DNA from 3 places in the Venatorbacter sp. C2-1 genome. Region 1 is predicted to be linked to each of the others. Evidence: predicted binding sites of a transcription regulator. Region 1 holds the regulator's gene; each other region holds the start of a gene.
The links. Region 1 encodes sigma-54, which starts transcription at its own class of promoters, with help from an activator protein. Its sites were predicted from a motif close to TGGCACNNNNNTTGCTNT; they were not measured.

Region 2: a site for sigma-54 is predicted at 6,876-6,893, ahead of MT343_RS06345 (putative urea ABC transporter substrate-binding protein). Genes of this name have one in related genera too.
Region 3: a site for sigma-54 is predicted at 1,938-1,955, ahead of MT343_RS15535 (ammonium transporter). Genes of this name have one in related genera too.

What each region holds. Positions count from the first base shown of each region.
Region 1 covers NZ_CP094879.1:651,984-662,400, forward strand. The annotation lists gene MT343_RS02855 (carbon-nitrogen hydrolase family protein) at 1-569, shown strand, start outside; gene yjgA (ribosome biogenesis factor YjgA) at 581-1,093, opposite strand; gene mgtE (magnesium transporter) at 1,114-2,469, opposite strand; gene MT343_RS02870 (HPr family phosphocarrier protein) at 2,579-2,848, opposite strand; gene rapZ (RNase adapter RapZ) at 2,854-3,726, opposite strand; gene ptsN (PTS IIA-like nitrogen regulatory protein PtsN) at 3,760-4,224, opposite strand; gene hpf (ribosome hibernation-promoting factor, HPF/YfiA family) at 4,228-4,530, opposite strand; gene MT343_RS02890 (RNA polymerase factor sigma-54) at 4,563-6,062, opposite strand; gene lptB (LPS export ABC transporter ATP-binding protein) at 6,191-6,916, opposite strand; gene lptA (lipopolysaccharide transport periplasmic protein LptA) at 6,913-7,494, opposite strand; gene lptC (LPS export ABC transporter periplasmic protein LptC) at 7,481-8,044, opposite strand; gene MT343_RS02910 (KpsF/GutQ family sugar-phosphate isomerase) at 8,044-9,018, opposite strand; gene MT343_RS02915 (calcium/sodium antiporter) at 9,015-9,977, opposite strand; gene MT343_RS02920 (ABC transporter ATP-binding protein) at 10,163-10,417, shown strand, end outside.
Region 2 covers NZ_CP094879.1:1,404,104-1,414,520, forward strand. The annotation lists gene MT343_RS06320 (FMN-binding negative transcriptional regulator) at 822-1,448, shown strand; gene MT343_RS06325 (Imm32 family immunity protein) at 1,531-1,770, shown strand; gene MT343_RS06330 (RluA family pseudouridine synthase) at 1,781-2,464, opposite strand; gene MT343_RS06335 (hypothetical protein) at 2,804-3,226, shown strand; gene metG (methionine--tRNA ligase) at 3,315-5,423, opposite strand; gene MT343_RS06345 (putative urea ABC transporter substrate-binding protein) at 5,563-6,624, opposite strand; guanidine-I (ykkC/yxkD leader) riboswitch at 6,708-6,822, opposite strand; gene MT343_RS06350 (LysR family transcriptional regulator) at 7,181-8,089, opposite strand; gene MT343_RS06355 (nitroreductase family protein) at 8,237-8,881, shown strand; gene MT343_RS06360 (DMT family transporter) at 8,951-9,958, opposite strand; gene MT343_RS06365 (pirin family protein) at 10,081-10,417, shown strand, end outside.
Region 3 covers NZ_CP094879.1:3,455,248-3,465,664, reverse strand. The annotation lists gene ppnN (nucleotide 5'-monophosphate nucleosidase PpnN) at 1-1,125, opposite strand, end outside; gene MT343_RS15540 (CBS domain-containing protein) at 1,152-1,766, opposite strand; gene MT343_RS15535 (ammonium transporter) at 2,031-3,332, shown strand; gene MT343_RS15530 (hypothetical protein) at 3,349-4,014, shown strand; gene MT343_RS15525 (hypothetical protein) at 4,022-4,798, opposite strand; gene purU (formyltetrahydrofolate deformylase) at 4,919-5,770, shown strand; gene MT343_RS15515 (thiolase family protein) at 5,883-7,070, opposite strand; gene MT343_RS15510 (hypothetical protein) at 7,373-10,213, shown strand; gene MT343_RS15505 (DUF1302 domain-containing protein) at 10,235-10,417, shown strand, end outside.

The DNA of each region.
Region 1 (10,417 bases):
CCGGTGCCGTGCCGATGCCATGCCCGGACGGAGATCCGCGGGTGCGTTCGGCCTGTCTGGTGTTTAACAGCAAAGGCGAACAGGTTGCCCGCTACGACAAGATTCATCTGTTTGATGTCGATGTTGGCGATGCCCACGGCAGTTACCGTGAATCAGAACGCTTTGCACCCGGGGATGAGGTGGTGCTGGTGGATACACCGGCCGGTCGTCTGGGGCTGGTGATCTGTTACGACCTGCGCTTTCCGGGGTTGTTTCAGCGTCTGCGCGAACAGGGGGCGGAGCTGATTTCTGTACCCGCGGCCTTTACCTACACCACCGGCGCCGCGCACTGGCAAACACTGCTGCGTGCCCGCGCGATTGAAACCCAGTGCTATGTGCTGGCCGCAAACCAGTGCGGCTGGCATGACGATAAACGCCGTACTTATGGTCACTCACAGATTATTGATGCCTGGGGAGCGGTGCTGACCGAGCTGGAGGAAGAGGCCGGAGTGGCGCTGGCGGAGATTGATCTGGCGCAGCTGGCGGAGGTACGCAAAAAAATGCCGGTGACTCAGCACCGGCGTTTCTGAACGGATGGCAGCTAGTCGGCCATCTGCTCCTTGATAAACTGAAACAGTTTTTTGTACGAACTGCCGGGCTTCGGTGGTTCGCTGCTCATTTCTTTCTGGGCGTTACGCACCAGATTACGCAGTTGCTGGCGGTCCACTGCCGGAAACTCTTCGATAAAAGCATTCAGCCCGTTGCTGTCGCTGACCAGACGGTTACGCCACAATTCCTGCTGGCGGATGCGGCGGCCGTAGGCTTCGCTGGACGGATCAAACAGGTCGAGTTTTGCCTGAATCGCATCCCGGTCTTCATCACCAACCAGACGGCCAATGTACTGCATATGGCGGCGCTTGGCTTCGTGCTGCTTCAGTCTGGCGTTTTCCACCAGAGCGTTGTACAGGGTTTCGCTGATCGGCAGCTCTTTCCACTTGGTGGCATTCAGCTCAGTCAGACGTTTGCCCAGTTCTTGCCAGCGCTCTGCTTCGCGCTTCATTTCGGACTTACTGACGTATTCGATCTCGTCGTCCGGGTAATCAGATTCGTTCATCAGGGGTACTTTAATGCAGGTTACAGATAGAACAGGGTAGCTAACCCCAGGAAAGATAGAAAGCCGATCACGTCGGTGACGGTGGTCAGCACCACGCTGCCAGCCAGGGCGGGATCGATGCCACGGGCCTTGAGCAGCAGTGGCAGACTGGCGCCGGCCATGGCAGCGACCATCAGATTGATGATAATGGCCGCGCCGATAATCAGGGCTATCGCCGGGTCGCGGAACCAGGCGTATGTAATTAAGGCGATAACCACAGCCCAGAGCACGCCATTAATGGCGGCGACCATAATTTCGCGGTTAAACAGCCAGCGGAAGTTACTGCCGCTGAGATGACCAAGTGCCTGGCCACGGATAACCAGAGTCAGCACCTGACTGCCGGCGATACCGCCCATGCTGGCGACAATCGGCATTAAAACAGCAAGAGCCACAACCTGCTCGATGGTTTTATCAAACAGGCCGATCACCGCAGAGGCGGCCAGTGCGGTGAGCAGATTAATGCCCAGCCAGACAGCGCGGCGGCGGCTGGTTTTCAGTGTCGGGGCGAAGGTATCTTCTTCGTCATCCAGACCGGCCATACTCATCAGCGAGTGGTCCGCGGTTTCGCGGATAACGTCAACCACGTCATCGATGGTGATACGGCCAAGCAGCATACCGGCGGCGTCAACCACCGGTGCCGATACCAGATCGTGGCGTTCAAACAGTTTGGCAACTTCGCTCTCGTGCTGGGTTGCCTGAATCACCCGCGCGTCGGTGCTCATCACCTCACGCACGGTTTGTTGCGGGTCGCTGACCAGCAGTTTGCTGATCGCCAGCGTGCCGATAAATTCGTTCTGGCGGTTAACCACCAACAGGTTATCGGTCATGGCGGGCAGGGATTTGTGGCGGCGCAGGTAGCGCAGTACAACCTCAAGGGTGATATCCGGACGGATGGTCACGGTATCGGTGTTCATCAGACCACCGGCGCTGTCTTCCGGATAGCCCAGTACGGCCTCAAGACGGGCGCGGTCCTGGTGGTCCATCGACTCCAGAACTTCCTGAGTTACACGCTCAGGCAGCTGCTGCAGCATGTCGGCCACGTCATCGGTGTCGAGGTCGGCGGTCAGGTCGACAACTTCTTCGGCACTCATGTCGCTCAGGAAGTGGCTTTGCAGCTCCTCGCTGAGGTTCTGCATGACCTCGCCTTCGAGTTCCTTATCGACCAGTTCCCACAGCAGCTTACGGGCTTTAGGCGGAGAAGATTCGATCAGGTGGGCGATATCAACCGGTGCCAGACCCGAATTCAGGATGCGACGCACCTGCGCCAGCGCACCACTTTCCAGCGCGGCGGTCAGGCTGTGTAACTTGGCTTTAGCCTTTTCGGTCTGCTGTGCCATGCGTCGGTTCGGTCCAGGGGATGGTTGAATGCTCAGATTCTAGCCTGATTAGGCCTCTGATACCACGAAACTACTCGCAGAATTGCGCGTAGAAGATTGTTTTGCCGGGCTATTCTTCTTCGTCAAAACGCCGGTTAATAAGATCAATCAGGGCTGCCAGTGCGTGTTCAGCATCCTGGCCTTCAGCATGGATATGTATGTTGGTGCCTTTGCTGGCGGCCAGCATCATCACCGCCATAATGCTCTTACCGTCGACCATGCGGTCGGGGTAACCGACTTTGATCTGGCAGGAATAAGCAGCGGCGGTGGAAACCAGCTTGGCGGCTGCGCGGGCGTGCAGGCCCAGCTTATTGATGATGGTGATTTCGGTGCTGGTCATCCGTATCAGTCCTGATGAATGTCGGCACTGCCCAGCTCGCGGTGGCGGACCTGAACATTGCTGTAATGATGACAGAATTCTGCCTTAAGTTGCTCTGCCAGGTAAACGGAGCGGTGCTGCCCGCCGGTGCAGCCGATGGCAATGGTCATATAGCTGCGGTTGGCATCGACAAAGGCAGGCAGCCAGCGCTGAATAAACCCGCTGATGTCCTGCTGCATTTGTCCGACCTGAGGCTCCCGGGCAAGGAAATCAATGATTGCCGGGTCGCGCCCGGTAAAGGCGCGCAGTGCCGGGTCCCAGTAAGGGTTGGGCAGGTTGCGGACATCGAATACATAATCGGCATCAATCGGGATGCCATGCTTGAAGCCGAAAGATTCAAACAGAATGGCGATGTCGGTGCTGGTTTTATCCGCCACCCGCAATTTAATCAGGCTGCGCAGCTCATGCACAGACATGCTGGTGGTATCCAGCGTCAGATCGGCAAGGTTGGCGATAGGCTCCAGCAGCAGGCGCTCTTTATCGATGGCTTCGGCCAGAGATGTGCTTTTACTGGTTAGTGGGTGCTTACGCCGGGTGGAGCTGAAGCGCTGCAGCAGCACTTCTTCGCTGGCGTCGAGATAGACGACATCCAGCTGGTATTCTTCGCTGGGTAGCTGGTGCAGTACATCGTGGATATTGTCGAAGGCATGGGGCAGGTTGCGGGCGTCAACACTGACGGCGACTTTGGCCAGTTTTTCTTCGCTTTCGGTCTGGCGGGCCAGCGCTGGCAACAAAGCGACCGGCAGGTTATCAATGCAGTAGAAGCCCAGATCTTCCAGTACGTGCAGAGCACTGGATTTTCCTGAGCCGGACCGGCCGCTGATCACCACTAAACGCATTGCTGTGCTCCTCCATTGCCCGTTGGGCTGATGTCAGCCCGGTTGTCCGCTCAGCGCCCGCTGATAAAACCGTTGCGCATCCGGCGCTTTGCGCAGTGCCTCGCGGTAGGCCGGCTCGCTGAAGTTGCGTGCCAGCATCGCCAGAACCTGCAGGTGCTGTTCAGTAGCTTCTTCGGGAACCAGCAGAGCAAACACCAGATCGACCGGCTTGCGGTCAATGGCGTCGTAATCCACCGGCTCCACCAGACGCAGCAGTACGCCCATCGCCTGGTCGCACTGCTTCAGCCGGCAGTGGGGAATGGCAATACCTTCGCCAATCCCGGTGCTGCCGAGGCGTTCACGGCTGAGTAATCGCTCGTAAATATCGTCGGCAGAGCTGTCGCTGAGTTGTTCTGCGATAAAACCTGCCAGGTACTCCAGTAATTTCTTTTTACTGGAAACCGGAGCATCTATCAGACTGCGTTCCGGTGTGAGGATATCCTCGATGCGAATGTCCATTAATCAGCCTTGTCCGTGTTGCCGCGCCACCAGTTTTTCTTTGTGTTTCAGTACCTGACGGTCGAGCTTGTCGGTCATCTGATCGATTGCAGCATACATATCATCGTGCTCAGCGCTGGCGTGCAGGTCGGCACCGCTGACGTGAATAGTCGCTTCAGCAATCATGCGCTCTTTAATAACGGTCAGGGTTACCTGGCCGTTGGTAATGTTGTCAAAGTGGCGTCCCAGCTTGGACATTTTTTCGTCTACGTACGCTTGCAGAGATTCGGTAACGTCAACGTGGTGACCGCTGATATTAATCTTCATGTCCAGACTCCTTGTTGCTGGCTTGTTGTTTTTTAAATCAATTGTTTACGTTCGTTCGAAGGCGGAATCATCATAGCCTCACGGTATTTGGCTACCGTGCGCCGTGCCACCTGAATGCCTTTTTCACCCAACACTGCGGCGATTTTGTTGTCGCTCAGCGGTTTGCGGGCATTTTCTTCAGCAATCAGTTTTTTAATCATGGCACGGATTGCGGTGGAGGAACATTCGCCGCCGCCATCGGTACTGACATGGCTGGAGAAAAAGTACTTCAGCTCGAAGATTCCGCGTGGCGTGTGCATGTATTTCTGGGTGGTTACCCGGGAAATGGTGGATTCATGCATACCAACGGCTTCGGCAATATCGTGCAGCACCAGCGGCTTCATTGCTTCTTCGCCCTGTTCGAAGAATTCAATCTGATATTCGACGATTTTGGTGGCTACTTTCAGCAGGGTTTCGTTGCGGCTTTGCAGACTTTTGATAAACCAGCGCGCTTCCTGCAGGTGGTCGCGCAAGAAGGCGTTGTCGGTGCTGTTATCGGAACGGCGTACCAGTGAGGCGTAATCGGCGTTAACGCGCAGCTTGGGGGCGATATCCGGATTCAGCTCAACCCGCCATTCGTCGCGGATATTGCGTACCAGCACATCGGGCACCACATATTCGGCCTGCTCGGCGCTGATGCCGGCACCTGGTTTGGGATTCAGTTCTTTAATCAGCCGCAGTACGGCTTTGAGGTCGTCTTCGCGCAATTTGGTTTTGCGCATCAGGGTCGGATAATCCTTGCTGCCGAGCAGTTCGATGTAATCGCGGATGACCATTTTGGCTTCGTTCAGCCAGGGCGTATCGGGTGGCAGTTGCTGCAGTTGCAGCAACAGGCATTCACGCAGGTCGCGGGCAAAAGCACCGGCCGGATCAAACTGCTGCAGGCGGTGGAGGACGGCCATGACTTCGTCTTCTTCGACGTCCAGAGCCGGGTCCATGCTTTCCAGAATGTCTTCGACGGTGGTGTGCAGATAGCCGTCGTCATCCACGCCGTCGATCAGCATCAGGGCGATCTCGCGGTCGGTATCTGACATCGGGGTCAAATTGAGTTGCCACAGCAGATGATCCTGCAGATCTTCGGTGCTGGCGTGGCGCGAGTCGTAATCGAAATCGTCGTCGATGGCGTTACTGCTGCTGCCGGAGGCAACGCTGGCGGTGGTCTGGTAAGTATCTTCCCACTGACTGTCGACCGGCAGGTCGTCGGGCAATTGCTCCTGCGACCACTGTTCATCCAGTTCCGGAGTGTCGTTGTGGCTGTCGTCCTGACTGCTGACTTCGTGGCTGCTGCTGGTGTCGTGATCGCTGTTGCGGGACAGATCGGGCAGGTCATCGTGCTCGTGTTCTTCTACTTCGAGCATCGGGTTGGAATCGAGGGCTTCCTGAATCTCCTGCTGCAGATCGAGGGTAGACAGCTGAAGCAGGCGGATGGCTTGTTGCAACTGAGGGGTCATGGTCAGGTGCTGACCCATCTTTAACTGAAGAGACGCTTTCATAAAAGTTCAGTAATCACTCAGTATCGGCATAGTCTGTGCATTATACGCCAAGCGGTAAACCTTGGAATCTTTTGTGCATCTTCCTTTGCTTTGGATCATCAGCCACTTCCCTGCAGCAGGGCTTGCCATCACAGGCGGAAATCCTCACCCAGGTACACTTTGCGTACCTGCTCGCTGGCCAATACCTGTTCAGCGGTGCCTTCGGCGATGATATGGCCACCCCCGACAATATAGGCTTTCTCACAGATAGCCAGAGTTTCCCTTACGTTGTGGTCCGTAATGAGTACGCCGATGCCACGTGCCTTGAGTTGTCGGATGATGTCCATGATGTCAGCTACAGAAATCGGGTCAACCCCGGCGAACGGCTCATCAAGCAGAATAAAGGACGGCTCAGCCGCCAGCGCGCGGGCAATCTCGACCCGGCGTCGTTCACCACCGGATAAGGCCATGCCCAGACTGCTGCGGATATGCTGAATATGAAACTCATTCAGCAGCTCTTCCAGTTTTTCCAGACGCTGTGCACGGTTGAGGTCTTTGCGGGTTTCGAGAATGGCGAGAATATTATCGGCCACACTTAATTTGCGGAAAATGGAGGCTTCCTGCGGCAGATAGCCAATGCCTTTCTGCGCCCGGCCGTGCATCGGCAGATGACTGATGTCTTCGTCGTCAATTTTGATGCGGCCTTTATCGGCCTGCACCAAATTCACAATCATGTAGAAACAGGTGGTCTTACCGGCCCCGTTGGGTCCCAGCAGGCCAACGATCTGACCGCTTTGCACAGACATGGATACATCTTTTACCACTTCCCGGCCGTTATAGCTTTTCGCCAGGTTTTCGGCTTTCAGGGTCTTCATGGCTGTTCCTGTACTGGCTTGCTGTTATCGGTGGCAGATTCTGCCGGAGCCTGTGGCTGAATTACGACTTTGATTCGTTGTTTTTCGCCATTACCACCAGTCTGGCCGGAGGTACTGGTGCCGCCGCTGGCGCTGACGGTTTCTTTGGTCATGTCATAGAGGATGCGCTCACCACTGAACAGGTTGCCGTCCTGCTGCAGTTGAGCATTGCCCTGAATGTTGACTTCACGTTGCCGGGCAAAGTAATCAATGCGCTGGCCGTGTGCTTTGGTCAGGGGTTTTCCCGGATTGATCTGTTGCTGATAGCGTGCCGGTTTTTTCGCTGTCCCTTCGGCAACGGCTTTTTCCAGTGTGCTATCGGTGCGGATAATCAGCAGGCGCTCCGATTCGATGCGCAGGGTTCCCTGGGTCAGAATCACATTGCCTTCATAAATAACAACGCCAGCCTTGCGGTCGAGCTCAGCGTGGTCAGAGAGAATGACCATTTCCTGCTGCCAGTCGTCGGGTAAGGCATAAGCAGAGGCTGCGCTGCACAGGACAAACAGGCCGGCCAGAAAACGATGATTATTGCGGAACATAGCGGCTATCCACCTGTGATTTGAATTCCATGCGCTGACGCGCGATATCCAGTGTCATACCGGTTGCATTGATATGTGTTTGCGGGCTTGTAATGGTTACCGGCTGATCAGTCTCGGCCAGTTGCTGGCGGCTGTGGTAGGTCAGGATACTGGTTTCGATCAGAATATCGTCCGCAGCGTCGGCCGGATCGAGCGGCCGGATTTCGACCTGGCCTATAAGGCGCAGCGACTGCTCGTTATCCTGTAGTGTTCCTTCGCGGGCATTGACCTGCCAGGTCTGGCCATCATCATCGTCTGACATCAGCAGCGGCCCGGTAAAGAGGGTGCTTTTCGTCTGCGGATAATGGGTTGAGCGTGCTGCAACAAAGGTTTGCTGTAATTCGCCATTACTGTCGTACTGGCGGTTGTACAGGCCTTCGCCATAGTAATCCGGTTCATGATTCTGCAGCTCACTCAGGGGGGGCGTCTGCTCCTGGGTGTAGCGATCCACTGCCAGCAGAGCCAGACCAAAGATCAGGGTCAGCAGTAACAGCAGATAACGCTTGCGCATCAGATTACGCCCGCGCGCAGCAGATCGTGCATATTGATGACGCCAACCGTGTCGTCGCCATTTTTAACGACCAGGGCGTTGATTTTGTTGTCTTCCATCAGCTTCAGCGCTTCGGCAGCGAGGGTACCTGGCGTGGTGGTTTTGCCACCGACGGTCATCACATCGGCCATGGTGGCGGTATGGATATCAACTCCGTGATCAATGGCACGACGCAGGTCACCGTCGGTGAAAATACCGGTCAGCTTGCCGTTATCCTGCACGGTGGTCATGCCCAGACCTTTGGAGGTTACAACCAGCAGGGCTTCAGACAGCGTGGCGGAAGGGGAAACCACCGGAATCTGATCGCCACTGTGCATGATGTCTTCCACTTTCAACAGCAGGCGGCGGCCAAGTGAGCCGCCCGGATGAGAGAAGGCAAAATCTTCGGCGGTAAAACCACGGGCTTCCAGCAAGGCAACGGCCAGCGCATCACCCATCACCAGCGCGCAGGTGGTGGAAGAGGTTGGTGCCAGATTCAGCGGACAGGCTTCCTGATTCACTCCGGTATTTAAGTGGGCGTTAGCGGCACGGCCGAGGGTAGATTCCGGATTACCGGTCATGCTGATCAGGGCGGTGCCGAGGCGTTTAAGCAGGGGGAGCAGACTGGTAACTTCACCGGTTTCACCGGAGTTGGACAGAGCGATAACCACATCCGATGGCTGAATCATGCCCATGTCGCCATGGCTGGCTTCACCCGGATGCACAAAAAAAGCCGGGGTGCCGGTGCTGGCCAGGGTTGCAGCCATTTTATTGCCGATATGGCCGGATTTACCCATGCCGGTAACAACAACACGTCCTTTGCAGTTCAGAACCAGCTGACAGGCGGTGGCGAAATCGCCGGTAAGACGACCTTCCAACTGTGCAATGGCCTCCTGTTCCAGTTTGATGGTACGGCGGGCGGATTGCAGAAAATCAAAATTCATATCAGTGGTCATGAGTCAGCCATATAAAACAGAGATACCAGATAGCCAGCGTAGCTGGTGGTCAGGAACAGACCGGCGAAACGTCCGAGAGTGCCCTTACGATAACTGATTAAAAACAGAACCAACAGGGCGAGGGTCAGCGCCATCATCACGGCATAGTCACGGTACAGTGCCAGCGGATCAACCACGGTTACTGCCAGCAGACCCGGGATTGGCATTACGGTCAGCAGGTTAAAAATGTTGGAGCCGATCACGTTACCGATGGCAATGTCATGGTGGCCTTTCAGGGCGCTGGCAACGGAGGCCGCCAGTTCCGGCAGGCTGGTGCCGATGGCGACAATGGTAAGGCCGATCACCAGATCACTGACACCATAGGCGCGGGCAATTTCGGTGGCGCCCCAGACCAGCAGTTTGGAACTGAACATCAGTGCGATCAGTCCGGCTACCAGCCAGAACACGGCAGTACGTATAGGGGTATTTTCGATTTCGGCGGCTTCGTCTTCATCGACAATGGCTTCGCCGGATTCGCTGGTATCAAGAAACATCAGGTACAACGCGACGGCCATGGAGCCAAATAAAATAATGGCGTCGGTCATATTCAGTTCGAGGTCGGCCAGTGTCAGGCCACCGATAATGCTGATCAGAATAAGCAGCGGCAGCTCTTTTTTCAGCAGTTTTTTCTGCAGCGGGATCGGACTGATCAGTGCGGTGATACCCAGTACCAGGGCAATGTTGGTGATGTTGGAGCCGAGTGCATTACCAATGGCCAGATTGCCGGCACCGTCGAGGGAAGCAACGGCAGAGACGAACATCTCCGGCGCGGAAGTTCCCATAGCAACGATGGTCAGGCCGACCAGTAAAGGAGACATGCCCAGGCGACGGGCAGAAGCAGCGGCGCCAATAACAAACTTGTCAGCGCTCCATACCAAAACAATAAGACCAGCAATAACGGCAGCATAAGCTGTGAGCATGGGGGCACCAGAGTTAATTATCAGCAGAAAATTCAGCGCGTCATTGTACCCAAGGTAATTCTGCACGCAATTGCAACTCAGCGTTTTATGAGGGGCTTATTACAATAGTTTACAGGCGTTGGTTCCGCCCGGACATTCCGCTATGCTAGCCCGACTATCCGTACCGAGTTAAAAGGACGACATTCATGTCCGTCAGTCAGCCCTACGTCTCTGTTCGTGGAATGAGCTTCAGCCGTGGTGACCGGCTGATTTATAACAATATGGATGTGGATTTTCCGCGTGGCAAAGTAACGGCCATTATGGGGCCAAGCGGAACCGGTAAAACCACACTGTTGCGTCTTATCGGCGGTCAGCTGTTACCGGACAGCGGCACTATTATGGTGGACGGACACAATGTACCGACTCTGCCGCGCAAAGAACTGTTTGATCTGCGCCGCAAA
Region 2 (10,417 bases), 750 kb from region 1:
TGCCTGATGTTCAGGCAGGTGATAAGTTCTTTGTCAGCTAAAGCAGGCGCTGGATAGCTAAGATTACAGCTTTAAATACCGGAGTTAACCGGCGTTCGCGTTTTTCTGGAAAGGATTCTTGAGTTATGGAAGATTTCTCAGCTTGGTCGATGAGTGGCGCGGGGTTTCTCGAAGGCGTCGCCCGGGATAAATGCGTTTTCATACTAACAAGGTGTTAGGCAAATATGGGAACAAACTGAGAGAATATGGGCTGCTTTAAATTTTGTAATTGTAGCTGTAGCGATACAGACGCAAATTTCGATCGTATTTTGTCTACGGAGACCAACTTTGGTTTCAGCCTATCGCAAATATCTAAATCAAATATTGGTTGGTTTACAGACGAAACCATCGCTGATCATCAACTGAAGCTCTGGAACCTTGGACAACAATCAGGTATCTATATGCTTTGGCATAAAGAAGACTACTGTGCTCAGCATGAGCGTTATCATATGACATGTCTATATGTTGGCAAAGGCTACGTTAATTCCCGGTTGCGCTCTCATTGGAAAAAGAAAGATTTCTCAGATGAGATGCTTATTTACTTCTCATATTTTCCTTGTACTAACCGACAAGCTAAATACATCGAGCAATTGTTCTTAGATCTATACGATTTACCGCTAAATAAGTCAGAGAATGACGGTGAATTTATATTGTGCCAACATTGGACACAGTGGGACGTTGACTAATTTTCCTAACAAATTTTTCAAGATCACCCCAAAAGCTACGCGGTTCGGGTGATTGGAGGATTAGCTGGGTAGCCCTCTACTAAGGAGTTTCACAGGATGTACGTGCCGAATCACTTCAAGGAAGACGACATAGGTAAGCTTCAGCAATATATTCGTGACTACGGATTTGGTCTGCTAATAGTGGCGGATGATTGTGGAATTGAAGCGAACCATGTCCCCTTTCATCTGAGTTCTGAAGACGACGGGAGTCTTGGACAGCTTCAGTGCCATCTGGCTCGAAGTAATCCGGTTTGGCAGCGTTTGCAGGATGGGGCCCGGGTTCTGGCTGTTTTTCAAGGGCCAGATGCCTACGTTTCACCCTCATGGTATGAAACCAAGGTAGAAACCGGCCGGGTTGTTCCAACATGGAATTATCTTGCTGTCCATGTAGAAGGGAGTGCTCGGATTATCGAGGATTCGACCTGGCTGAAACATCATCTCCATCGACTAACAGACCAACATGAGTCGAGTATGAGCAATCCCTGGTCTGTGGATGATGCGCCAGTGGAGTTCACTGAACGTTTGGTGAAGGCTATCGTTGGTGTAGAGATAAAAATTAAAACTCTGACGGGTAAGCTGAAAGCTAGTCAGAACCAAACAGAAAAAAATCGAGCTGGTGTCAAAGTTGGTCTTGAGGCCAGAGATGGAGCGAACAACCGTGCCATGGCTAAGTTCATCAGCTGACCAAGGGCTGTTGTCGGACGGTTTTCCGTCGCCCGTTCCTCCAAAGCAGTCATAAAGCCGGGCGTTAAATGCAGAAGCAGCCATGAAAATAACAGGTTTTAAAAAGGAAGATACTGAGCTTGAAGGTTGTATGGTGCTCAGTGATATAGGAATTGCTGCGTCTCCGGATACCTTAAGAGATCTGGCAGCGTTTTTACTCGCCGCAGCGGATGAGATGGAAAAGCTGGGTGAGGATTATGATCACCTTCATCTTATGGATGAATGGGATAAGTGGAAGGAAGATTATCCCGACATCCAGATCCTCAGTGAAAAATACCTTTAACAAGCCTGCGTTAATCCAATCCCCAATCATTCTTCACATCCCAGCTCACCATTTGTCCATCTGGGTGTTTAAAGGCTAAACCACAGGCGTGCAGCATTAATCGTGGTTCGGCTTGCAATGCTTCGTCGTGGGCGTATAAATCGCAGCCTAAAATCGGATGACCGATGGATTTTAAATGCAGGCGTAGCTGATGCTGGCGGCCGGTAACGGGTTTCAGCGTTACCAGTGTGCGGTGGGTGTCCGGATTGCGCTGCTCGACCGTGAAATAGGTAAGCGAGGCTTTGCCTTCTTCATAGTCGATTTTACAGCGCGGACGGTTTTCCCAGTCTTTGCCAATGGGCAGATTAATCTCGCCTTCGTCCTGTTCAATAATGCCCCAGACCACGGCCTGATAGGTTTTCTGGATTTCACGGTCGCGGATCTGTTGCGACAGTACCTGACGTGCGCGCTCGGAGCGGGCAACAACCAGTAAACCAGAGGTATCCAGATCGAGGCGGTGCACAATGACGGCTTCGGGGTAATCCGGCTGCAGGCGGGTAATTACCGAATCGCTGTTCTCCGGACCGCGGCCGGGCACGGTGTAGAGAAATGCCGGTTTATTAACCACAATCAGATCGTCATCAACGTGCAGTATCTGCAGTTCTTCCTCGCAGCGTGGGGCGATGTAGTAAGCAGGAGGTGTTACGTCAGTCACGTTGATAAACTCTGATGAAGTGAACGTATATTTAATGAAACCTGCGGGGTTCTGGCAATGATTAATCACCGCCAGACGGTCAGAAATCTTGTCCGTCAGATACATGAATCAGAATCTTCAGCTTTCTTATATCTCTTTTAGCCATAATGCGCTGCATCGGGTTATCTGATGAAATTCATAATTAATATTCTTTAACGGTTATATGATTGAGGGGGGGAACTGGATTTATCCTGTTTCAGCCTTTAGGATGACCCGCTTGATGCTCTGTGGCTGAATTGATGAGTATTGGAAATTATTCTGCTGAACCGGGCGTTAGCAATATCAAAGGATCTGTGAAGAATGAAGTTGTTGGTTGTGTTTTTTTTAACCGGATTTTTGTTGGGATGTATTGCTGATTCTTCTTATTCTCCTCCGGGGCTTGCGAAAGAAGATGCCGTATATTTAAAAGCAGATTCAGAGCGTGATCATGGTATTTTTCAGGGGCTTGATGAGAAGCTTTATATTAATGCGGTTAATGGTGTTTCTATCGGTGGTTTTTTTAACGGTTATTATGAAAGTGCTTATATTGAACCTGGCTTGACTGAGATTGACGTAGGGTTTTATCAGGGGAAGGTTAAATCTGAACGCTGTGTGAAGTTCTTAGCCGAAAAGGGTAAGTCTTACATTGTTCGAAAGAAGCGCGAGGCATGGAGTATTAACTTTTGGGTTGAGCTGGAAAACGATATTAATACGAATGTTGTTAATCTTCCCTGTGGTGAATAGTGTGGCGGGCATATTAAACCGGGTTTAACGCTAGAGTCGCTCAATAAAAAGCCGGGGTAAAAACCCCGGCTTTTCTGTTTCTGCTTTTTTACATCACCCGCATACCCGGCTGGGCGCCGTCGTGTGGTTCGAGCAGGAAGATATCTTCGCCGCCCGGGCCTGCGGCCAGTACCATGCCTTCGGACATGCCGAATTTCATTTTACGTGGCGCCAGGTTGGCAACCATCACGGTCAGCTTGCCGTTCAGGTCTTCCGGGTTGTAGGCCGATTTAATACCGGAGAATACGTTGCGGGTTTCGCCGTTGCCGATATCCAGCGTCAGCTGCAGCAGTTTTTCTGCACCTTCAACATGCTCGGCTTTAACGATACGGGCAATACGCAGGTCGACTTTAGCGAAATCCGGAAACTCGATGGTGTCGGCAATCACTTCATTACCGTCTTCACGCAATTCGGGGCCTTTATTTTTTGCTTTTTTATCGGCCTTTTTCGCAGCGGTTTTATCGGCGCTGTTATCCGCCGCCGGTGCTTCGCCGTTTTCTTTGGCCAATTCTGTTTTGGTTTCTTCCAGAATGGCGGTTACTTTATCCATTTCAGCACGGGCCAGCATCGGCTGGAATTTATTGATTTTGTGGCTCAGCAGAATCTCGCGGCGTGCTTCCCAGTCAAGGCTTTCCAGATTCAGGAATGCTTTGGTTTTGTCGGCAATTTCCGGCAGTACTGGTGCCAGATAAGTCACCAGCTGACGGAACAGGTTAAGCGCCACGGAACATACGTCCTGCACTTCCTGCTGGCGACCTTCTTCTTTATTCATCGCCCACGGGGCTTTTTCCTGAATATATTCGTTGGCGCGGTCGGCCAGCGCCATGATGTCTTTCATCGCGCGGCCAAATTCGCGTTTTTCGTAATGGCTGGCAATCTGGTCGCCGGCATCAATAAATTGCTGCAGCATTTCCGGTTCAGCGCAGGTCGCGCTCAGTTCGCCGGACGCTTTGGCAATAAAGTTGCCGGTACGTGAGGCAATGTTCACCAGTTTGTTGACCAGATCGGCGTTTACGCGCTGCACGAAATCTTCCAGATTTAAATCGAAATCATCGACGCTGGAGCTGAGTTTGGCTGCAAAGTAGTAACGCAGATAGGTCGGGTTTAAATGATTCAGGAAAGTACGCGCTTTAATAAAGGTACCGCGCGACTTCGACATTTTAGAACCGTTCACGGTCACGAAACCGTGGGCATTGACCGCTGTTGGTGTACGGTATTCTGCAGCGCTCAGCATGGAAGGCCAGAACAGCGCATGGAAGTTAATAATGTCTTTACCGATAAAATGGTACAGCTCGGTGGTGGAATCTTTTTTCCAGTACTCGTTAAAGTCGAGGTCACCGCGCTTGTCACACAGGTTTTTAAAGCTGGCCATATAGCCGATAGGGGCATCCAGCCAGACGTAGAAAAACTTGTTCGGTGCATCCGGAATTTCGAAGCCGAAATACGGCGCATCACGGGAGATATCCCACTCCTGCAGGCCGGAATCCAGCCACTCGGCCAGTTTGTTGGCCACTTCATCCTGCAGGGTGCCGGAACGGGTCCACTGCTGCAGAAACTCCTGGAAGTCCGGCAGTTTGAAGAAGTAGTGTTCAGATTCTTTTTCGACCGGGGTGGCACCGGAAATAACCGAGAACGGGTTTTTCAGCTCAGCCGGGGTGTAGGTTGCACCGCAGGCTTCACAGTTATCGCCGTACTGGTCGGCGGCACCACACTTAGGGCACTCGCCTTTGATATAACGGTCGGCCAGAAACAGCTCTTTAACCGGATCGTACAGCTGCTTGATGCTGCGGATGGCGATATGGCCTTTGTCACGGCAGGCTTTGTAGATTTCTTCTGACAGCAGGCGGTTTTCTTCGCTGTGGGTGCTGTGGAAGTTGTCGAACGCAATCTGGAAACCGGCGAAATCCGCTTCGTGCTCGGCTTTTACCCGCGCAATCTGCTCTTCCGGGCTGATACCTTCTTTTTCGGCGCGCAGCATGATGGCGGTGCCGTGGGCGTCGTCGGCGCAAACATAGTGGCATTCGTTGCCACGCAGTTTCTGGAACCGAACCCAGATATCAGTCTGAATGTATTCCAGCAGGTGGCCGAGGTGAATGGAACCATTGGCATAGGGCAGGGCGCTGGTGACGAGGATTTTGCGGGGATTCTGTGCGGTCATGACAATTCGCTACGGGTTATTCAAAGAAAGGGCAGCATTGTAGCGATTTTTGCCGCTGGCCGCGATGGCTGCGGTACGGCTTAAAAGCGCTGCGGCAGCAAACTCTGCCGCGCAGCGCCAGATACTCAATGGCCGGGCATCACAGCTTTCCTTCAGCCGCCATCTTCATATAGCTGTCGGTAAAGCGCAGCTTCACATTACCTTTATCGCCAAAGGTTTTGCCGTTCGGGAAGGCCATGCCGATAAAGCCGGCATCGGCGGCACCATCACCCAGCAGGCCGTGGTCGAAGGAGAATTTCGCCACGTATTCCATGGTTTTTGGCAGCTCGGCGCTATTCACAAATTCCACAGCTTTTTGTGCGTCGTAGAACATTTTGGTGGCGGCCAGCTGGGCATCGTAACCGGCAAGGTCGGTGCCTGAGGCTTCGGCCATCATGCTGCGTGCTTTTTTACCTTCGGCGTCGTCTTTCGCCATGATGCTCATGGTTTCGTACCAGGCGCCGGTCAGGGCTTTGGCGAAGGCGGGGTTAGCGGCCAGGGTTTCGCTGTTGACCATGGTGGTGTCGATAATTTCACCCGGAATCTGTGAGGAGTTAAACACGGCGGTTGCGTTTGGCTGCGCCAGAATCTCGCTTACCAGCGGGTTCCAGGTCACCACGGCTTTAACATCACCGGTGCCATAAGCCGCCACCATATCGGCGTCGGAGGTGTTGATCACCGAGACGTCTTTTTCGCTCATGCCCACGCTTTCCAGACCGCGTGCCAGCAGATAATGGGAAACCGACAGCTCCACCAGATTCACCGGCAGGCCTTTGATGTCTTTCAGGCTTGTACCTTCTTTCAGGATCACGGCGTCGTTGCCGTTGGAGAAGTCACCGACGATTAAGGCGGTGGTGTCGACGCCGCTGGCGGCCGGAATGGTCAGGGCATCCATATTGGTCATTACGCAGGCGTCGAATTCACCGGCGGTAAACTGGTTGATGGATTCAACGTAATCGTTGATCTGCACCACTTCGATTTCGATGCCGTATTTATCGGCCCATTTTTTTACGATGCCGGCTTTGTCGGCGTAATCCCACGGCATCCAGCCAACGTAGATAGACCAGGCCAGACGGAAACTGTCTTTGGCCTGAGCGTGTAATGGGGTCAGGGCGGCCAGGGTGACCAGGCTGGCAGTGAGCAGACGTTTTAACGCGTTCATAGGACTTCCTCTTTGATATCCACATAAATCAGACGGCAGGAGAACTCAGCGCGAAACGGCCAGATGCTGGCATTCGCGTGTGGGTCTCCCGGGCTTTTGTCCCGCCGTGTAACCTGCGCTGTGAATACGCTGAGGTCGGTTGCTCTCGGACCAGACGTTCTTTTTCAGCAAAGAACCGGAACCCTAGCCACCTATTTCTGTGAATCCCAACCGGATTCGGTTGCCGAGTATCTCCTGTTACTGATCAGGGTTCAGCAAGGGCTGTACCAGTTTTGCCGGAGCCTGAAAATTGCAGTATCCGGCAGGCTGGCGAGTGTTAAGTTGCTGATTTTGCTGTCAGTTGCACCCCAAAAGGGTGCACAGATGATTAGCTGAACAGATGGTCGCTGCATTCTGGGGCGCTTATCTTGTTTCCGCTTTATGTGCGGCTTTGCAGCCCTTGCCGGTATTAGCCAGGGTGTTGGCCAGGGTATTGGCCTTTATTCGGTTTCTGTCGTGTGCGCCGCTTTGCAGCTCTTGCCGGTACTAGCCAGGGGGTTGGCCAGGGTATTGGCCTTTATTCGGTTTCTGTTCTGTGTGCCGCTTTGCAGCCGGTGTCGGTGTTGGCTAGCAGGCGGGCGAGGGCGCGGGTGGCGGGGCCGGCGCTTTCTTCATGGGCCATTACCAGATAGAGGTCGACGTAGCGCCGCGCATCCTGAGCAAAGGGAATCACCTGCAAGGCCCCGCTTTTAAGATCGTCGGCAATCAGCAGCTCCGGCAGCCAGGCAAAGCCCAGACCACGGCGGACAATATTCACCCTTGTGCTGGTATGGGTCACGGTCCAGCGCTGATGGGCACCGAGCCAGCCACCTTCGCTGCGGCGTTTACGGCTGCTGTCGCGCAGCACGACCTGCCGGTGAGCGGTAAGGTCATCGTAGGTGACCTCGCGTCCCAGATGCTGCAACGGATGCTGCGGGCTGGTAACCGGCAGAAAGCAGGAGCGGTGTACGTGCTCGCCGTTCCAGCCGCTGGGCAGTTGCGGGGTAATCAGAATATCGATGCTGTCTTCGAGCAGCATTTCGTTACCGCCGCTGAGTACAAACTCTTCCAGCTCCAGGCGCGTATCGGGGTACTCGGCCGAGAAGGCTTCAAACACATCAAACAGCACATCGTTGGGGTAGATGGTGTCGATGGCAGCACGCACAACAGGCTCGACGCCCTGATTAAGCGAGCTGGCAACCTGATCGATATTCTCTGCCTGATCGAGCAGCTGTTCGGCACGTTGTAACAGAATACGGCCGTGTTCGGTCAGTACCGCTTTGCGCCCTTCCACTTCCAAAAGTTGTACGCCCAGTTGCTCCTGCAGCTTGTGCACACCATAGCTGATGGTCGACTGACTCTTGAAGATGGCCTCAGCTGCCTGGGCGTAGCCGCCATGGTCAACCACCGCTTTAAACATGCGCCACTGTTCGAGGGTTGTTTTCATTGAAATGCCTTTTCGTAAATATCGAAAGCTATGCGTTAAATTATGAGATTTTTAATCGAATAAAGCGAACTTAAACTGCACTCATTGCTTAACAGCCTTAACAACACAACGAATACCCGAACCGATACCCGATTTAAGGATGCCGCCATGAACGTATTTGATGCCCTGAGCCAGCGTACTTCTGTGAACTACTTTGATACCGAACGTGCCATCAGCACGGCGGAAGTACTGGAGCTGCTGGATTACGCCCAGCATGCACCAACGGCCTTTAACATTCAGCATACCCGCTATCTGGTGGTGACCGATCAGGCGGCGAGAGAAACCTTAAAAGACATCGCCTACGGTCAGCAGAAAGTGGCCGATGCTCCGGTGGTTATTCTGGTGCTGGCCGACGAACAGGGCCATGAACGTATGCCGGATATCGCCCAGCGCGGTGTCGATGCCGGTATCTATAACGAAGGCGTGCGCGACTACTTTGTCAGCGCAGTAAATGGTGCCTACGGCGATAACAAAGCTGCGGCCCACGATGAAGCACTGCGCTCGGCCAGTATGGCGACCATGAACCTGATGACGGCCGCGGCCGGTAAGGGTATGGCCACCGGGCCGATGATCGGCTTCGATACCGCGAAAGCGAAAGAGGTGTTCAACATTGGCGAACGCTACAGCGTTGCCATGATGGTGACCCTGGGTTACGCCAAAGAAGGTAACTGGCCACGTAAGCCGCGTCTGGCGGCGAGCGAAGTCACTGTTCTGGATGGTCGTCCGGGTAAGCTGCACGATCTGAGTAATTAATTGCTAAACAAGTTGGGAAAAGCGGGCCGGGAAAAGCGGACCGGAAATAAAGCGGGCAGAGCGCCCGCTTCAGCGTTTCAGCCAGCGCCGCAGAGCACTCCAGCGATTGGCCAGCAGCGCCAGCAGAATCAGGGTGCAGCCGAGAATCTGCGCCGTTTCCATCCGTTCGGTAAACCAGAAGGCGGCGATGATGGCGGTCCAGACCGGCTCCAGCACCATAATCACTGCGGCATGGCTGGGTGACGCCAGGCCCTGAGCATAGGTCTGCAGCAGAAAGCGTGCGGCGGTGCCAACAGTCACACTCAGAATCAGCCACAGCCACATGGTTGGGGTAAAAGTATCGGGCCAGTCTTCAAACATGGCCGACAGGGTAAAAGACACAACGCCGACCAGCACCAGCTGGATAGCGCTCAGGGCCAGTGCCGAAATACGCGCCGCGGCACGGCCGTTGAGAATAAAGGTGAGTGACAGCAGCAGGGCGGCGGCAAAGAAAAACAGCTGGCCGGGGTCAGGGTTAAAGCTATGACGTAACGACAGCAGTGCCAGACCGCCGATGGCCAGCGGCAGGGCAACCCAGATACTTTTCGCCGGACGTTCGCGAAACAGCACCCAGCTGATAAAAGGCACCAGCACCACCGCAAGGCTGGTAATAAAGGCACCTTCTCCCAGGGTATGAGCATTAAACAGCCCCATGATCCAGAAGCTCATGGCGGCACCGAAAAACAGGCCGACCAATGCCGAGGCGCGCCATTCGTGGGCCTGTAAGGCCGCCAGCGCACGGCGGCCGGGAATCGCCAGCAGCAGACCGGCGGCGCTAAAGCGGCAGGCCATAAACAGCAGCGGCGGAAATTCGTTTAACGCCTCTTTGGAAAACATCCAGCTGACCGCAGCCAGCAGGGTAACGCCAAGCAGAATCAGGTCGGCACGCAACAGCTGGGCGTGATGCAGATCGTCTGTGGATACGGATTCGGAAGTTGAAGACACAATAAACCACTGGCCCGCAGGGCAGTAACGCAGACCGGTAAGCACCGGGTGCAGTGAAAAAGGCGTAGCAAAAAAAGCGCAGCAGTATTTCACAGCCTCCCGTGGAAGTCTGTGGGGGTTTTACTGTTGCATTGAAAAAGAGCGTTGCATAGTCCGGATTAATGAAGAGTTTTGTCAATAATTTTTGTGAAGCGTTTTAACGAGGAGATCAGCACATGTTAATCTTACGCGCAGCCAATGAACGCGGCCGGGCCAATTTTGGCTGGCTGAACAGCTCGCATACGTTTTCTTTTGGCCAGTATTACGACCCCAAACATATGGGGGTGTCTGCTTTACGGGTAATCAACGATGACCGGGTTGCCCCGGGCGCAGGCTTCGATACCCACGGCCACCGCAATATGGAAATCATCAGCTATGTGCTGAACGGCACCATTGCCCACCGTGACTCGATGGGCAACGTTGAGCATTTGCCGGCCGGTGAGTTCCAGCTGATGTCGGCGGGCAGCGGTGTGATGCACAGCGAATTTAATCCGGCGACAGACCAGCCGCTGC
Region 3 (10,417 bases), 1.5 Mb from region 1:
GCTCAGGCACAGGTTGCTCATGGCTTCATGGGTCGGATCGAACGGTAGCTGAAAATCTTCGGCAATGGTCAGAGCCCAGTTGAAGAAATAAGCATCGTTGCTGGACTGACGATACTGTTCAACCTCGGCGATCCCAGCTTTCATAGCCCGCGCAACTGCTTCTGCATCCTGGATAATAATCTGATAACGCTGCTGGGCTGTGGCTCCAAGCGCTGTGCCAATAAAACGATCAATGGCGCGCAGATAATCCTCTGTTTCGCTTGGGCCGGTAATCACAATCGGAAACGGAATTTGCTGATTGTCCGGGTGTGACAGTACGCCGAGTAAATACAGAAGTTCTTCGGCCGTACCAGGCCCTCCCGGAAAAATTACAATGCCATGGGCAAGACGGATAAAAGCTTCAAGACGTTTTTCAATATCCGGCAGAATCACCAGTTCATTCACAATCGGGTTCGGGGCTTCGGTCGCAATAATGCCCGGTTCAGTAATACCGATATAGCGGCCATCGCGGTTATGCTGTTTGGCATGGCCAATAGCGCAACCTTTCATTGGACCTTTCATTGCACCCGGGCCGCAGCCTGTGCCGACATCTAAGCCGCGTAGTCCGAGCTGATAACCAACATCTTTTGTGTATTGGTATTCATTGCGCGGAATCGAATGGCCTCCCCAGCAGATCGCCAGGTTCGGTAACCGATCCGGTTTCAGTACGTTGGCGTTACGCAGTAAGTGAAACACTGCATTGGTAATGTCGTCGCCATTATTCAGATCAAAACGATGCGCCTTAAGAATCGATTCCTGTGCATAGAGTACATCACGCAAAACAGAGAATAATTGCTCCCGCACACCACGGATAATTTCGCCATCGACAAACGCACTCTGTGGAGGGTTTTTCAGACTGAGAACAATACCGCGGTCTTCCTGCTGAACCTGAATATTAAAGTTGCGGAATTCTTCCTTTAGTTCGAGATAGTTATCTGACTGACTGCCAGCGCTGAGTACGGCATAGCAGCAACGCCGTACCAGTTCATGAATTTCACTTCCGACTTCCCGTAATTGCTGTATTTCATAACGTGATAAAACGCGCAGATGGGTTTTAGGGTGAATCAGCTCATAGTGTTTTGTCATGGTTTCTCCTTACCTCCGTATGATATCTACGCCCAGAGTTCCATTGGGCCGTAATGCCGGAGTAGTTTCAGAATATCGGTGCGGGTAATAATGCCGCAAAGGATTTGATTGTCATCGATAACGGGCAGGGCACCGATGTTGTATTCAAAAAGAATGTTACTGGTCTGTCGGATGTCGGCATTTTTCATCACGCAAATTACCGGGTGAATAGCGTAATTCAGGATATTATTTTCCCATATATCTTCACTGTTCCCCGGCCGGATGTTTTGTTGCATTAAAGCATGCATCAGATCGCGATCAGAGATGATCGCCAGGACTTTATTTTCTTGGTCAACGACAGGCAGGTGGTGATAGCCACTCTCTGCCAGCTTATTCCAGCCATCCTGAACGGTATCGTCCGGTGTCAGGGTGAGAACCGGTGTATGCATGATATCGGCTGCAAAGGCGATTGAATCCGGTGTTTTTTGCGGATGCGCATAATGCTCCAGTACCTGCTGAGCCTGCCGCTCCGCTGGAGACTGAGAATCCCCGGGCCTGACCTTTTGCACTGCAGACGATGCTGCGGTGGCTTTTATCCGGTTTTTATCTGGCCGCAAAGGGGTTTCAACCCGGATGCCCATGTCGAACACGATTAATGACATTGCTTTTGACCATTGCCTGAAGTTCCTTCTCTGCAATATAGCAGTGCGCTTGTTGTTCTGTCAGCCTGAAGCTGGTGCGCTTCAGAATGGATATGCACTTTCGTGGTGCCGGGAGTGCTTCTGTTGTGATGGCCTGTTCCGGATCTGGGGCGAATCGTATCTGTTTTTATCTGGCACAGCCTTTGCTGATAACCAATTCAGGTGAGAACGTGCGAAGCAGTAGAGCGTTTTTAAACTCCGTCCCGGCAGTTAACAGGTAATGTTATGAAATGGATTATGTGGACAGTATTAAGCACTCTGAGTGTTCCTGTTATGGCAGGAGAAACATCGGTTGAGCTGAGTATCAACACATTGTGGGTAGTCATGGCTGCTGCTCTCGTGTTCTTTATGCAGGCGGGTTTTGCTTTATTGGAAAGTGGCATGTCACGGGCAAAAAATGCCGTTAACGTGATGATGAAAAACTATATGGACGTGTGTCTTGGCAGCCTTATTTTCTGGCTGGTTGGTTATGGCCTGATGTTTGGTGAAAATTTTACCGGCTTTTTTGGTGCCAGTCATTTTGCGCTTTTTAATACTTCAGCAGAAAGCCAATCCTGGGATTATACCGTGCTGTTATTCCAGATTATGTTTGCCGCAACAGCCGTAACTATCTGCAGCGGAGCTATGGCGGAACGGACAAAATACGATGCCTACCTGATCGCCACCTGTGTAATTACTGCATTTATTTATCCGGTATTTGGCAGCTGGGTATGGGGTGGTATGTACGGTGGTTCAGGCTGGCTGGCTAAGCTGGGTTTTATCGATTTTGCCGGTTCGACAGTTGTTCATTCCGTGGGGGCCTGGTGCGCATTAGCTGGCATTATCGTTCTGGGGGCACGTACCGGACGTTTTGATCGCACCACCGGTGCTGCGCGAAGTATTCCGGGCCATAATCTTTCGCTGGTCGCTTTGGGTGGTTTTATTCTGTGGCTGGGTTGGTTTGGTTTTAACGGTGGCAGTACGCTGGCGGCCAGTCCGGAAATCGGTCTGATTGTACTCAATACTCAGTTGGCCGCGGCGGCTGGTGCAACGGGAGCCTTGCTGTTCAGCCGTATAACCAGACGTCCGGTGCTGTTAACTTCAACAATTAACGGCAGCATTGCCGGTTTGGTCGGAATTACGGCAGGTTGTGCATCAATGGCACCTGAGTTCGCTGCACTTACTGGTCTTATTGCCGGAGCGATATCGGTTTATGGGGCAGCCTGGCTTGAACGCCGTCGTCTGGATGATGTGGTGGGTGCTATTCCTGTGCATGGCTTTGCCGGGGCATGGGGGACACTGGCTGCAGGGCTTTTCCTGAAAGATAATATGTTTGATTTATCGCAGATTGCGGTGCAGTTAGTGGGCATTTTCTCGGCGTTTTTCTGGGCCTTTCCGTTATCGCTTATTCTGTTTTTCCTGATTGATCGCGTGATCGGTTTGCGTGCGAGTACCCAGCATGAACAACAGGGTCTTGATTTTACCGAGCATGATGAAGTGGGTTATCCGGAGTTTCATCAGAACGTTACTTATCATCGTGAATCATGAGTAGCCGATAATGACAATGACGATCGAAGCAAAAAGACGGGCGGTATTTACGGTTCTGCAGGAAACCCTGCAAGGAGATGGATTATGGCGTGCCATGTGGCGCTGGCAGAATCATTATGCGCAGAAATCACAGTTTGAATTGAATGGTTTTCTGTCTGACTGTAAAGATATCCCGGAAGTCGCAAATAACCGTTCTCAGTTATACCGGCAATTAATCGGTATTCTGATGGATGACGGGGCCCGGTTAAAGCCAGACCCTATGGATGAAATGCTGAAATATCAGTCTGCTCAGCAGCGCAGTGGCAGTCTGGATGAAATGGAGTTGTTTCCGGCGCAGGATTGGACGGATGTTTATGAGGTGGTACTGACGACATTGTTTGGTCAGCTGCGCTCGGATACGGCAAGGGTTGTTAAGCGCTATGCAATGGAGCAATCCTTGCGTCACAGTATTTCGCAGGAACTGGCTTACTCATTTAATCTGTGGGGGGATGACAAGCATCCCCTGGTGCTTGGTGATTCAGCTCTTGTTGATTTAAAACGCTTGCTGAATTTTATTTATATCGGCGTTTGTGAATGTCTGGGACCGGTGGATGCCGACCGGATTTTAAGCCTGAGTATACGGTCGGCAGCGGAGGTTAACCGGAATGCTGCCACAGACCCGCGCCAGCTTCTGGAAAAATAAACCAGAGTCAGCTGGCGGCAATGCGGCTCAGCTGGTCAACCATGGTGCTGGTGTAACGCATTACCAGAAAGGGGACTAGTTTGGCTTCGACATTTGTGGCGGATTTTTCTATAAACAACCATTGGCTGCGTATGCGCTGCAGTGAGGCGAGGGCTGAGGCATTCAGATCGGCACTGTTCAGACTGTTAAGCCCGGCGGAGAATTCCTGGCAGAGCTGGTTGATATCCTGACCATTGCTGAGGGGGGCACCCATTGAGGATGCGGCACGTTCCAGATAGCGTTCCGTAATACCCAGCAGCAGCCGCTTCTGGCTGCGGGTCCAGTCTTCTATAGCGGAAACGGAGAACTCGCCATTCTGGCGTAATTCATCGCCGATTTTTTCCAGCTCGCTGATCATGGCACTGGATGCATCACGCATCATGGCCACGACCTGAAGTTCAGGAAAGTCATTCACTTCAATTTCATGAATGTTCTGCTGCATCAGTGAGCGGAACTTTTGCCAGTGGCTGTCGACGCTCTGCTGAGGGTTGCTGTCATTATTGAGCTTGAGGTTGCGTAACTCATTGCTGACGTTCTGCTGTTGCTCGCCGACGACAAGCAGATAACGGTTCAGCTCGTTCAGAAGTTGCTGATTACCTTCATCGGCCTGCAGGTGGTAGTAACGCAGCAGCAGTGTCTTGACGCCGACACTGAGGTCGAAAACATTCTGTTCCAGAGAATTGCTGCTCGCCTGGGCTGAAAAGCCGACAAACAGGGTGAGAATCAGGGATCTAAGGAGTAACATAGGCGTCTCTCCGATACTTATTATTGTTTTTTAGTTGGCTTCAGTTGATCACTTCCCCCGCGCAGGTGCAATAGCCTTTCGGGCCAGAGTAGCAGCTGTATGAGCCAGTAGTGGATTTCTATGGAACGAGTATACCGATTAACGATTTCCTGTCCGGACCGGGTGGGCATTGTAGCGAAAGTTGGCCAGTTCTTTTCCGGACATGGTGGCTGGATTGTTGAGGCAAACCATTATTCTGACCCGGTTACCGGGCGCTTTTTTATGCGTCACTGCATCCGTGCTGATTCACTGCCCTTTGATCTGGCAACGCTGAAAGCAGAGTTTGCGCCGATTGCCGAAGAGTTCGATATGGACTGGCAGGTGAACGACTCGGGCGTGCCGAAGAAAGTGATCCTGATGGCGAGCAAAGAAAGCCACTGTCTGGTGGATCTGCTGCATCGCTGGCACAGCAAAGAACTGGTCTGTGATATCCCCTGCGTTATTTCCAATCACGACACTCTGCGCTCGCTGGTTGAGTGGCACGGAATTCCGTTCTTCCATGTGCCGGTTGATCCGGCGAATAAGGCTGAGCACTTTGCCCGCGTTAACGCCATCGTCGAAGAACACAAAGCCGATACCATTGTGCTTGCGCGCTATATGCAGATTATTCCGCCGGAACTCTGTGAGCGTTACCACGGCCAGGTAATCAATATTCACCACAGCTTCCTGCCGTCTTTTGTTGGCGCCAAACCCTATCATCAGGCGGCAGAGCGTGGGGTGAAACTGATTGGTGCAACCTGTCACTATGTAACCTCTGAGCTGGATGCCGGCCCGATTATCGATCAGGACGTGATCCGCATCAGCCATAACGATACCGTGGAAGATATGGTGCGCTTGGGTAAAGACGTTGAGAAGATGGTGCTGGCGCGCGGTGTGCGCAGCCATCTGGAAGACAGGGTGTTGTTGCACGGTAACAAGACCATCGTCTTCTGAAGCTATCTGCCATCTTCGATAACGCTTCAGGGATGGGCGGGTTACAGACATAAAAAACGGGAGCGGCTTTTCAGTCGCTCCCGTTTTTTTATGTGCTGTTACTGGTCTGGGATCAGATCAGTTCGATAGCAACCGCCGTCGCTTCACCACCACCGATACACAGTGCGGCAACACCTTTTTTGCCGCCGGTGTTTTTCAGCGCGTTCATCAGAGTGACGATCAGGCGTGATCCGGTAGAGCCAACCGGGTGGCCCTGAGCACAGGCGCCGCCGTAGATGTTCACTTTGTTGATATCCAGCTTCAGTTCATCGATTGGCATCATGGCAACCATGGCGAAAGCTTCGTTGATCTCAAACAGATCCACGTCGTCTTTATTCCAGCCGGCTTTGGCCAGAACTTTCTCAATCGCACCAACCGGAGCGATGGTGAACTCAGATGGATGCTGAGACTGAGTGCTGTGTGCAACGATGCGTGCCAGCGGAGTTACGCCTTTGGCTGCGGCTGCAGATTCGCTCATCAGAACCAGAGCAGAGGCACCGTCTGAAATGGAAGAGGCATTAGCGGCGGTGATGGTGCCGTCTTTGGCGAAAGCCGGACGCAGGGTAGGAATCTTCTCGATGTTGGCATTGAATGGCTGCTCGTCCTGCTCAACAACGGTTTCACCTTTACGGCTGGTAACGGTAACCGGCACGATTTCAGCGCTGTTCAGGCCTTTTTCAATCGCGTCTTTGGCACGGGTCAGAGACATAATGGCGTACTCATCCATCTGCTCACGGGTATAGCCTTTCTGGTTGGCGACATCCTGTGCAAAAGAACCCATCAGGCGGCCTGTTTCGGCATCCTGCAGACCATCCAGGAACATGTGATCCTGTGGTGCGCTGCCTGCACCCATGCGGAACCCGGTGCGCACGCCTTCCAGAACGTAAGGTGCGTTAGACATGGATTCCATGCCACCGGCAACGGCAATCTCCACAGAACCTGCTTTGATGGCATCGTGCGCCATCATGGTGGCTTTCATGCCGGAACCACACAATTTATTAATGGTGGTAGCACCGGTTGCATCCGGCAGGCCAGCCTTACGCATTGCCTGACGGGCCGGACCCTGCTTCAGGCCGGCTGGCAGCACGTTACCCATTATCACTTCCTGCACGTCGGCGGCATCGATACCAGCACGCTTCACGGCTTCAGCGATGGCCAGTGCGCCCAGATCGGTTGCGCTGACGCTGGCCAGGCTGCCTTGAAAACCACCCATCGGGGTGCGGGCGCCGGCGACGATAACCACGGAATCTTGATTTGACATGTGCTGCTCCTGAGTCAGATATCTTGAAATCGGCCGCCATTCTAGAGGAATAGGGCGCTTTTTAACAATTGCCAGGCGATTGGGGAGCTGCTCGCGACAAAGTCGCAGCAACTACATGCCTGCTACGAAGGTAGTGTTACGTACAGATACAAAATGAGAGGGGGATTAGCAAGGAATCATACTTTTGAGTGATGAGGGTGCGTGACGGCCAGATTATAGTCATGGGCATCTCTTTGGGGGTATGGATACACGCACGCCCCAAAAGTGCACCAATAACCATAAAAACACAGACAGGTAGCAATATGGTGAAGAAGACCCTTCTCAGTCTGGCCATCGCAGCCACGACCGCAGGCCTCGCCGGCTGTAATATCAGTAGCGTTGAAAAACACAATGACAATGTCGATACCACGCCGGTGACGTCCGGAACAGTTGGTAACGGCGGTCAGGCTACAGAGATTACCCGCGTTATTTATAACCCGAGTTCTACCAATGCAGCTGGACTTCCCAATATCCCTCTGATCACCGATTTGCTTATTCAGGGGTTGGCCGGTGCTGACAGCGATTGCGCATCGGAAGACACGGCTACCTGTTTGGACGGTACCATTCCGTTTCCGGGTGGTGATATTGCTCTTGGTGGTGCAGGTTACAACCCGATTTTCTCTGCTGTGGGCGATTTGGACGGTTTCTCTACGGTATCAGCAATTGATGTTGCCTTTGATGGCGCTTTAGACGCTACGTCCATTGTGACCACTCCAGGACCGACAACCAACGTACTCCTGGTTCCGCTGAATTACACCAATGATCCGATTGCAGGTGGCAAGCCACTGAACAATGATGCACCAGCGCTGAACGCGGCCAATCCTTTTGGCACACCTGTATCTATTGAAGCAAGCGTTGTTACTTATTCTGATTCTGCAGATAACGCAAACAATGTTCTGCGAATCATGCCGAAAGAGCCTCTGGCGTCTAAAACCCGTTATCTGGTAGTTGTAACTGATGGCCTGAAGGATTCTGAAGGCGTAGGTGTTCGCTCAAGTACTACATTCAGTTTGCTTGCAACAGCAACCGCTGATGCGCAAGTGCCGACTGCGGCTAAGTTACAAGGTGCAATCCGTTCTTGGGTTGGGCTTGCGAAGGGCATTGCTGGTGGACTCGGACAGGCACTGGAAACCAAAGACATTGCATACGCCACAACCTTCACAACTGGTGGCGGCACTGAGATTTTGTCGGCAATGGCAGCTCCTGGACTCGTAAACGCAGCGGTCAAACAATCCTTGCCGGCCAGCCTGCGCTATGTTGTAGAGAGCAACTTGGTAAGCAATGATGGTGATATCAGTGCTGCAACGGCAGGCTTTATTGGTTATGTTAACAGCTTACCTGAGGCGAATAAGACTGCGATTATTACTGCATTAGGCGGAGATCAGGCATGGCAAATGAATGCCGGCGCTGCTGTTACTCTTGCCGCTGCATTGCCGCAGCCGGCTCCTCGGGTTGCCAGCTTTACCGCAACCGGTATAGACCTTAATGCATTCGGTATCTCTGGCACTGGTTTGAGCATGTCAAATGGCTCTATTAAGTTGCCGTATTACTTGTCAGCACCCGATACATCCGCATTGGCGAATACAGCGCTGCGCTCTTTCGCTGGATTCTGGCAGGCGGATGATACTTTAGGTTCGGATCTGTCCGCTTTGTTGGCTGGAGTCGGGTTGTCGGCGTCAGCAGTAACTCCTCCTTCGACAAACGTCACTCGCCTGTTCCCTCTGGCTAAAACAGGCTTGCATACCAGTGAAAGTAATCCGCTTGGCTATGTAAACGTTCCTGTTTCGGTTTTCTACAATAGTTCAGCTACTTGCTCTTCTGGTTACTCTCCTGTGATCTACCAGCATGGCATTACGACTAAACGCACAGCAGCTATCCCATTTGCTGCGCAGGTTGTGGCAGCAGATTCTTGTTCTGCTGTTATTGCTATGGATTTACCAATGCATGGTCTGGAGCCTTCTGATCAGGCGATGCTGGCAGGGTTATACACAGCGCCGGCTGATATGAATGGCGACTCGGTTGTTAATGCTGCGGATAACTTCATCTATGGCTTGTTGCAACAACGTCACTTTGGTTTGACTCAGTCTGCCGCTGGCACTCCTACAGGTATGCTTGTGGTACCTGCTGGCGGTGCTGGTGATACTAGTCCGCAAGATGGTATTTATGATGCGGCCAAATCAGGCACATTGTTTATCAATATCCTGAACTTCCAGAATACCCGTGACAATATGCGTCAGGCAGTGGTTGATCTTCTGAATCTGAACGCCAGTCTGGGTTTCCTTGACTTTGATGGTTCTGCCGGGGTCGACATCAATACAAGTGAGCCTGTTAAGTTTGCGGGGCATTCTTTGGGGGCGATTGTTGGTACACCGTTCCTTGCTCTTTCCAATGCTCTGGGTGGCAGTTCAGGTGAAAATATTTATCTGAATAAAGTCGAGGCTGGGGTTTTGGCTAATGGTGCTGGTCATGTAACTAAAATGATCGAAAACTCATTCGCTTTTGGCCCGAATATTATTGCTGGCTTTGAAGAGATGGGTAGACAGGCACCAACCCCTTTGACTTTGTCGCAGGGCTCTTCATTGTTTGAGCTGACTATGCACATATTCCAGGCCACGATTGATTCTGCAGATCCGATTAACTTTGCCGGTATGCTGCAATCATCTGCATCATCCACAGGGGTCTTAATGTTCCAAGTTGTTGGTAACGGAACTACTAATGCTCCGGACTTGGTCGTGCCGCCAGCTGCATTTGCTGACAATGGCATTCCACCTCGAGTAATGCTGGATGATGGTATTACAGGAGAAGATGGCTCAAATAACAAACTGGCAGGCACCTCTGCTGCGCCTCTCGCTGGTGCAACGCCGTTGGCCGCGGTTGCTGGTATGACTGCAGCGACCCAGTCTGTGGGAGATGGCTCTGAGTATTTACGTCGTATCGTTAGCTATACCGATGGAACCCATAGTTCATTTGGAACACCTACCGATGGTGACCCAACTGATAATGGTGGAGCTGTTTTTGGGGAAATGCTTAGTGAAGTTATCAGCTTTTTCGCTGCTGATGGTAAAAGCTTAACCATCACTAATACCAGTGTCGTGAAGCAATAACATCTGAGCGGAGTACATATTATGAAAATAACAAATAAGGGATTGCACCCGATGAAGAAAATTCCTTTAGCACTTGCAGTGTCTGCTCTTTCTGTTGCTTCTGCCAATGCGGTTGAGTTTAATTTTGGTGATCTTGGTGTGCAGCTGGATAACACGATCAGTTACGGTGTTGCCTGGCGTGTTGAAGGGCGTGATTCTGATCAG